Regions from separate parts of the Bacillus sp. EA-CB0995 genome, predicted to be linked through region 2. Evidence: a T-box and tRNA genes for the amino acid it is inferred to sense, from the RefSeq annotation. Region 2 holds a T-box; the other holds one or more tRNA genes.
The links. A T-box is a leader RNA that pairs with one kind of tRNA and senses whether it is charged. The one in region 2 lies ahead of argS (arginine--tRNA ligase), so its partner is inferred to be a tRNA-Arg.
Positions count from the first base shown of each region.

Region 1: it encodes a tRNA-Arg, which carries the amino acid that the T-box ahead of argS (arginine--tRNA ligase) is inferred to sense. The anticodon was not compared.

Region 1 is NZ_CP169269.1:4,055,747-4,059,451, reverse strand. Features, by position in the region: rRNA gene ACEWFJ_RS20935 (23S ribosomal RNA) at 1-901, shown strand, start outside; rRNA gene rrf (5S ribosomal RNA) at 1,010-1,125, shown strand; tRNA gene ACEWFJ_RS20925 (tRNA-Val) at 1,130-1,205, shown strand; tRNA gene ACEWFJ_RS20920 (tRNA-Tyr) at 1,222-1,305, shown strand; tRNA gene ACEWFJ_RS20915 (tRNA-Gln) at 1,312-1,386, shown strand; tRNA gene ACEWFJ_RS20910 (tRNA-Lys) at 1,392-1,467, shown strand; tRNA gene ACEWFJ_RS20905 (tRNA-Leu) at 1,485-1,565, shown strand; tRNA gene ACEWFJ_RS20900 (tRNA-Gly) at 1,602-1,676, shown strand; tRNA gene ACEWFJ_RS20895 (tRNA-Leu) at 1,691-1,779, shown strand; tRNA gene ACEWFJ_RS20890 (tRNA-Arg) at 1,783-1,856, shown strand; tRNA gene ACEWFJ_RS20885 (tRNA-Pro) at 1,866-1,939, shown strand; tRNA gene ACEWFJ_RS20880 (tRNA-Ala) at 1,954-2,029, shown strand; tRNA gene ACEWFJ_RS20875 (tRNA-Ser) at 2,048-2,140, shown strand; tRNA gene ACEWFJ_RS20870 (tRNA-Met) at 2,169-2,245, shown strand; tRNA gene ACEWFJ_RS20865 (tRNA-Asp) at 2,248-2,323, shown strand; tRNA gene ACEWFJ_RS20860 (tRNA-Phe) at 2,334-2,409, shown strand; tRNA gene ACEWFJ_RS20855 (tRNA-Thr) at 2,427-2,502, shown strand; tRNA gene ACEWFJ_RS20850 (tRNA-Trp) at 2,506-2,576, shown strand; tRNA gene ACEWFJ_RS20845 (tRNA-Ile) at 2,587-2,663, shown strand; tRNA gene ACEWFJ_RS20840 (tRNA-Asn) at 2,667-2,741, shown strand; tRNA gene ACEWFJ_RS20835 (tRNA-Glu) at 2,743-2,814, shown strand; gene ACEWFJ_RS20830 (CBS domain-containing protein) at 3,425-3,705, shown strand, end outside.
Region 2 is NZ_CP169269.1:2,923,441-2,927,145, reverse strand. Features, by position in the region: gene ACEWFJ_RS15145 (BrxA/BrxB family bacilliredoxin) at 1-144, shown strand, start outside; gene ACEWFJ_RS15140 (class I SAM-dependent methyltransferase) at 190-966, shown strand; T-box leader at 1,007-1,222, shown strand; partial or broken gene argS (arginine--tRNA ligase) at 1,271-2,958, shown strand; gene ACEWFJ_RS15130 (YjjG family noncanonical pyrimidine nucleotidase) at 3,122-3,705, opposite strand, start outside.

The DNA of each region.
Region 1 (3,705 bases), 1.1 Mb from region 2:
CAGAGACTCGGTGAAATTATAGTACCTGTGAAGATGCAGGTTACCCGCGACAGGACGGAAAGACCCCGTGGAGCTTTACTGTAGCCTGATATTGAATTTTGGTACAGCTTGTACAGGATAGGCGGGAGCCTTTGAAGCCGGAGCGCTAGCTTCGGTGGAGGCGCTGGTGGGATACCGCCCTGGCTGTATTGAAATTCTAACCTACGGGTCTTATCGACCCGGGAGACAGTGTCAGGTGGGCAGTTTGACTGGGGCGGTCGCCTCCTAAAAAGTAACGGAGGCGCCCAAAGGTTCCCTCAGAATGGTTGGAAATCATTCGTAGAGTGCAAAGGCATAAGGGAGCTTGACTGCGAGACCTACAAGTCGAGCAGGGACGAAAGTCGGGCTTAGTGATCCGGTGGTTCCGCATGGAAGGGCCATCGCTCAACGGATAAAAGCTACCCCGGGGATAACAGGCTTATCTCCCCCAAGAGTCCACATCGACGGGGAGGTTTGGCACCTCGATGTCGGCTCATCGCATCCTGGGGCTGTAGTCGGTCCCAAGGGTTGGGCTGTTCGCCCATTAAAGCGGTACGCGAGCTGGGTTCAGAACGTCGTGAGACAGTTCGGTCCCTATCCGTCGTGGGCGTAGGAAATTTGAGAGGAGCTGTCCTTAGTACGAGAGGACCGGGATGGACGCACCGCTGGTGTACCAGTTGTTCTGCCAAGGGCATAGCTGGGTAGCTATGTGCGGAAGGGATAAGTGCTGAAAGCATCTAAGCATGAAGCCCCCCTCAAGATGAGATTTCCCATAGCGTTAAGCTAGTAAGATCCCTGAAAGATGATCAGGTTGATAGGTTCGAGGTGGAAGCATGGTGACATGTGGAGCTGACGAATACTAATAGATCGAGGACTTAACCATATAATATGTATACTACATTGATGTTATCTAGTTTTGAGAGAATATAAAAAAACTTGTTGACTTTTTCAGTGAATCGAGTATAATAATGATTGTCTCAATTGAATACAGTCTGGTAATGATGGCAGAGAGGTCACACCCGTTCCCATACCGAACACGGAAGTTAAGCTCTCTAGCGCCGATGGTAGTTGGGACTTTGTCCCTGTGAGAGTAGGACGTTGCCAGGCAAATGGAGGATTAGCTCAGCTGGGAGAGCACCTGCCTTACAAGCAGGGGGTCGGCGGTTCGATCCCGTCATCCTCCACCATATATATTTAAATGTCGGAGGGGTAGCGAAGTGGCTAAACGCGGCGGACTGTAAATCCGCTCCTTCGGGTTCGGCAGTTCGAATCTGCCCCCCTCCACCATCTTGATGGGCTATAGCCAAGCGGTAAGGCAACGGACTTTGACTCCGTCATGCGCTGGTTCGAATCCAGCTAGCCCAGCCATTCAAGAGCCATTAGCTCAGTTGGTAGAGCATCTGACTTTTAATCAGAGGGTCGAAGGTTCGAGTCCTTCATGGCTCACCATTTTTAAAATGTAATATGCGGGTGTGGCGGAATTGGCAGACGCACCAGACTTAGGATCTGGCGCCTTTGGCGTGGGGGTTCGACTCCCTTCACCCGCACTTTTAATTAAATAAGCAATCAGTCATATATGTTTTGCGGAAGTAGTTCAGTGGTAGAATACAACCTTGCCAAGGTTGGGGTCGCGGGTTCGAATCCCGTCTTCCGCTCCAATTTTCAATATGACGCCGGGGTGGCGGAACAGGCAGACGCACAGGACTTAAAATCCTGCGGTGGGTGACCACCGTGCGGGTTCGACCCCCGCCCTCGGCACCATATGCGCCCGTAGCTCAATTGGATAGAGCGTTTGACTACGGATCAAAAGGTTAGGGGTTCGAGTCCTCTCGGGCGCGCTTTATTAACGGGAAGTGGCTCAGCTTGGTAGAGCACCTGGTTTGGGACCAGGGGGTCGCAGGTTCGAATCCTGTCTTCCCGATAGTTTTAAAAAATGGGGCCTTAGCTCAGCTGGGAGAGCGCCTGCCTTGCACGCAGGAGGTCAGCGGTTCGATCCCGCTAGGCTCCACCATTAAAGCTTCATATATACGGAGGTATACCCAAGTTCGGCTGAAGGGATCGGTCTTGAAAACCGACAGGCGGCGAGAGTCGCGCGGGGGTTCGAATCCCTCTACCTCCTCCATTTTTTATTTAAAAGAATATTATATCATCGCGGGGTGGAGCAGTCTGGTAGCTCGTCGGGCTCATAACCCGAAGGTCGCAGGTTCAAATCCTGTCCCCGCAACCAATGGTCCCGTGGTGTAGTGGTTAACATGCCTGCCTGTCACGCAGGAGATCGCCGGTTCGACCCCGGTCGGGACCGCCATTTACATAAAGGCTCGGTAGCTCAGTCGGTAGAGCAGAGGACTGAAAATCCTCGTGTCGGCGGTTCGATTCCGTCCCGAGCCACCATTTTTTTTTGTAAACTAGCCGGCTTAGCTCAATTGGTAGAGCAACTGACTTGTAATCAGTAGGTTGGGGGTTCAAGTCCTCTAGCCGGCACCACTTAGGGGCATAGTTTAAAGGTAGAACAGAGGTCTCCAAAACCTCCGGTGTGGGTTCGATTCCTACTGCCCCTGTAAGAAATATGGGCCTATAGCTCAGCTGGTTAGAGCGCACGCCTGATAAGCGTGAGGTCGATGGTTCGAGTCCATTTAGGCCCACCATATTCCGCAGTAGCTCAGTGGTAGAGCTATCGGCTGTTAACCGATCGGTCGTAGGTTCGAGTCCTACCTGCGGAGCCATGGCCCGTTGGTCAAGTGGTTAAGACACCGCCCTTTCACGGCGGTAACACGGGTTCGAATCCCGTACGGGTCACTTCAAAAAGAGTCAGCACCATGCTGACTCTTTTTTATTTGAAGAAAATGATATTATATATTATGCCTTCTACATCTTTGATTAATAATCTCCTTATAAATATATAAATATGTTTATCCTACTACTCCCGGATTTACCTTAAGGCTCAAAGGAGTCAAAGAAGGTAGCTGGATGATATAAATACCCATAGCTCATTTTGATAGTAAGTTTATTTTTAATATGTTATGAAATATTTCATTTTTTATTGTAAATAATGAAGGATTTTGTATTATTTTATATAATTAGGAAAGAATATAGTGCATTATATTTCATCAATTGACTATTTTAGCTAAACTGATGAATAAAATTATTATTTTCTCTCCTCAATCCTAATGATCTTAGATGGATCGTCATATTTAAGAATACCCCATTTAGTTTGTTCTATGGCTAGTGACTAAAAGTCTAATTGTGACCTTAGCCGGTGCTGTTTAGAAAATTCTCCGAGGTTGGCAAAGAGCAATTTCCTTTGTTTTTATAGAAATGAGCGTATCTTATTGTATTTATCTTTCTAGGAAGCGCGAATTTAAATGAGGAGAATTGGAAAGGCTAAAGTGTGTAAAGGAGGGTATTTATGACAACCGTTCGAGAATTGATGAGCACGAATATTGTACATTGTACGCCGCTAGATAATGTATATGAAGCAGCTGTGAAAATGAAAGAAGAAGATATAGGAATGATTCCTGTTGTAGAGAATGACCAAGTTATTGGTCTTGTAACAGATCGTGATTTAGTTGTGAGAGGGATTGCAGAAAAGCATCCAGGTTCTAATCAAATTACAAATGTTATGACAACACAAATTGTTTCAGTGTCTCCTGATGACTCTGTTGAAAAAGCGACAGAGTTAATGGCACG
Region 2 (3,705 bases):
GATGATATCCCGCCATCTTCACCATCTATGGCACTATTAAAAGGTAAAGAAGTAGTTCACTTTATTCACCGTCATGAAATTGAAGGTGCAACAATGGATGAAATTATTAATAACTTAGAACAAGCTTTTGAAAAGCATTGCTAAAAAGGGAGAGATTTTCTCCCTTTTTCTTTGTAATGAGGTGGCAGAATGATTGTAACGACAGCAGGGCGAACAAATAAAGAAATGACCGCATATGCTGAAAAAATAGCAGCAGATTTACAATGTTCTTTTTTTGCGAGAAATGACCGTCCTATTTATGAATTACATGATCAATATAAACAAGATGTACTTGTTACTGGGAAAAATCGTTTAGCGATTTTTCCGCAAGGAACGGAAGAATCGTTCTTTTTTCATCCAAATTCAGCGATGTTTCGCGTGAAGCGATTAATGCGCGGTGAACATGATCCATTTCTGCAAGCCGCGCAGCTAGAAGAAGGGATGGAAGTATTGGATTGCACACTAGGTATGGCATCTGATAGCATCGTTGCAAGTTATGCCGTAGGAGAAGCAGGACAAGTCACTGGGTTAGAAGGCAACCGCTATATGGCATATTTGATTGAGAAAGGTCTTAAGCAATGGAATGCCGGCGTGACAGAAATAAATGAAGCAATGCAACGAATTACAGTGAAGCATACGGAGCATTTAGCTTTTTTACAACAATGTGCAGAGAATTGTTATGATGTTGTGTATTTAGACCCAATGTTTGAAGAAACAGTATTAGAATCAGACGGTATACGCGGTTTAAAACATTTTGCGCTGTACAATGATATTACGGATGAAACAATTGAAGAGGCTAAGCGTGTAGCAAGAAAACGTGTTGTTTTAAAAGACCATTTTCGTAGTACGCGTTTTAAAAAACATAACTTTTTTGTATATAAACGAAAAAGCTCTAAATTTCATTTTGGTGTAATTGAAACTTGCTAATTGTCAGATAATATGTATAATGGACTATAATAAATTGTATAGAAAATCTTGGATGAAGAGAGTAATTATTTTCAGAAGCGATAGCGAGCTAGGGATGGTGAAAGCCTAGCGCAGAGAAAATAATGAAGCGCACTTCGGAGATGCTGCTTGAACGGTATAGTAGAGTAAGCCGGGGATCCCCAACCTCGTTATAAACGGGAAAGTGGTTCGTTATGAACAACAAGGGTGGTACCACGGGTGTAAACTCGTCTCTTTTTTTAAAAAAGAGGCGAGTTTTTTTATGATTAAAAAAGGAGGAAGAATGATGGAATATAAAATGAAGTTTGCGAAACATGTATTCGATGTATTAGAGCCAAGTTTATCATTACAACAAATTGCTGATCTAATGGAAACGCCAAAGCAAGATGAATTTGGAGATGCCGCTTTTCCTTGTTTCACATTAGCGAAACAATATAAAAAAGCACCGGCAGTTATTGCACAGGAACTAGCGGATAAATTATCTCACCTATTTTTTACAAAAGTCGAAGCGGTTGGGCCGTATGTCAATGTGTTCTTCGATCGTCAAACTGTAAGTAATGAAGTGTTGTGTAAAATTATAGATAAAAAGGAAGAATACGGACAGTTGTACTTTGGTCAAGAAAAAACAGTTGTGATTGATTATTCTTCTCCTAATATCGCTAAACCATTTTCGATGGGACATTTACGTTCTACTATGATCGGAAATGCATTAAAACATATATGTGAAAAATGTGGTTACGAAGTTGTTGGTATTAACTACGTTGGTGACTGGGGAACGCAGTTTGGGAAACTAATCACTGTTTATAAAAAATGGGGGAATGAAGAGCTTGTAAGAGAAGATCCAATTCGTGAGCTATTTAAGTTATATGTACGTTTTCATGAAGAAGTAATAGAATACCCCGAGTTAGAAGAGGAAGGGCGTGCTTGGTTTAAAAAATTAGAAGATGGTGATGAAGAAGCAGTATATTTATGGAACTGGTTCCGTCACGAATCTTTAAAAGAGTTTTCTCGTATTTACGAACTGCTTGGCGTAGAATTCTCAAATTTCCAAGGCGAGGCTTTCTATAATGATAAAATGGATGATCTTGTTTCGCTTCTAGAAGAACATCACCTATTAGAAGAATCTGACGGGGCGCAAGTTGTAAATTTAGAGGTAGAAGGAATGCCGCCATGTTTAATTAAAAAGTCAGATGGTGCCACTCTTTATGCAACGCGTGATTTAACAGCTGCATTATATCGCCAAAATACGTATGAATTTGATAAAGCATTATATGTCGTTGGGGAAGAACAAAGCTTGCATTTTTCACAATTCTTCACTGTATTAAAGAAACTAGGATTTGAGTGGGTAGAAGGTATGGCTCACGTTCCGTTCGGACTTATTTTAAAAGATGGTAAGAAAATGTCTACTCGTAAAGGAAGAGTTGTTTTATTAGAAGAAGTGCTAGAAGAAGCAATTATGCTAGCGAAACAAAATATTGAAGAGAAAAATCCGAATTTAAAAAAGAAAGATGAAGTAGCAAGGCAAGTCGGTGTTGGCGCAATTATTTTCCACGATTTGAAAAACGAACGCATGCATAACATTGAATTTTCACTTGAAAATATGTTGAAATTTGAAGGAGAAACAGGACCATACGTACAATACACACATGCCCGTACTTGTTCGCTATTGAAAAAAGCGATATAGATATTGAGAAACAAGAATTACAGTTAACAGATGATATAAGTTGGACAGTGATAAAACTGTTAAATCGCTTTCCGCAAGTAATTGAAACAGCTTTTGTAAAATACGAGCCATCTCATATTGCAAAATATTTACTAGACGTGGCGCAGGCGTTTAATAAATATTATGGTAACGTTCGTATTTTAGAAGAAAATGCAGAGAAAGAAAGTAGAATTGCGCTCGTATATGCGGTGGAAATTGTATTAAAAGAAGGTTTACGTTTGCTTGGGATGGAAGCGCCTGAGGAGATGTAGAGGATGTGAAAGAGAAGGGAATTGAGTGTTTATCAATTTCTTTTTCTTTTTTATTTATAACATTTCAGCTAATTAGTAAACCTAGATTACTTTTATAAAATAAAAGAGGCTGTACTCAAAACGAGTTTTCAATCATTTTGAGACAACCACTATCTTAATAAATCTATTTTTTTAGTATATTTTTAAGCTCCATCAAATTTGAAATTTCATAAGTAGGTTTCAATCCTAATGTATTTACAATTTTATTAGGATTAAACCAGCATGTATCTATACCAAAATTGATCCCGCCTTGTATATCAGAAGTTAAGCTATCTCCTACCATCAATACCTTGCTCTTGTCAGTATGCTGTATATTGTTTAAAGCGTGCTCAAATATTTTAGGGTCTGGTTTTGATACCTCAACATCCTCAGAGACTACGATATCTTCAAAGTATTTTGCTATAATAGATTTTCTTATTCTATTATCTTGAACATCTTTAAGACCATTAGTAATTATAGTAAGTCTATAATCTTTATACAGACTTTCTACAAGGTCTATACTCTCATCGTATAAAAAAGATGCATAAGATAAATGTTTCATATATAATTGTGCAAATTCAACTTCATCAAATTCAGCATTTAATTTATTTGATAACCGTTTAAATCTTTCAACATTTAATTTTTTCTGAGTAATAAGTCCATCCTCAAGCTCTTTCCATATAGCTGTATTTATATCCTTGTATACTTTCAAATGATGATTTTCATCAT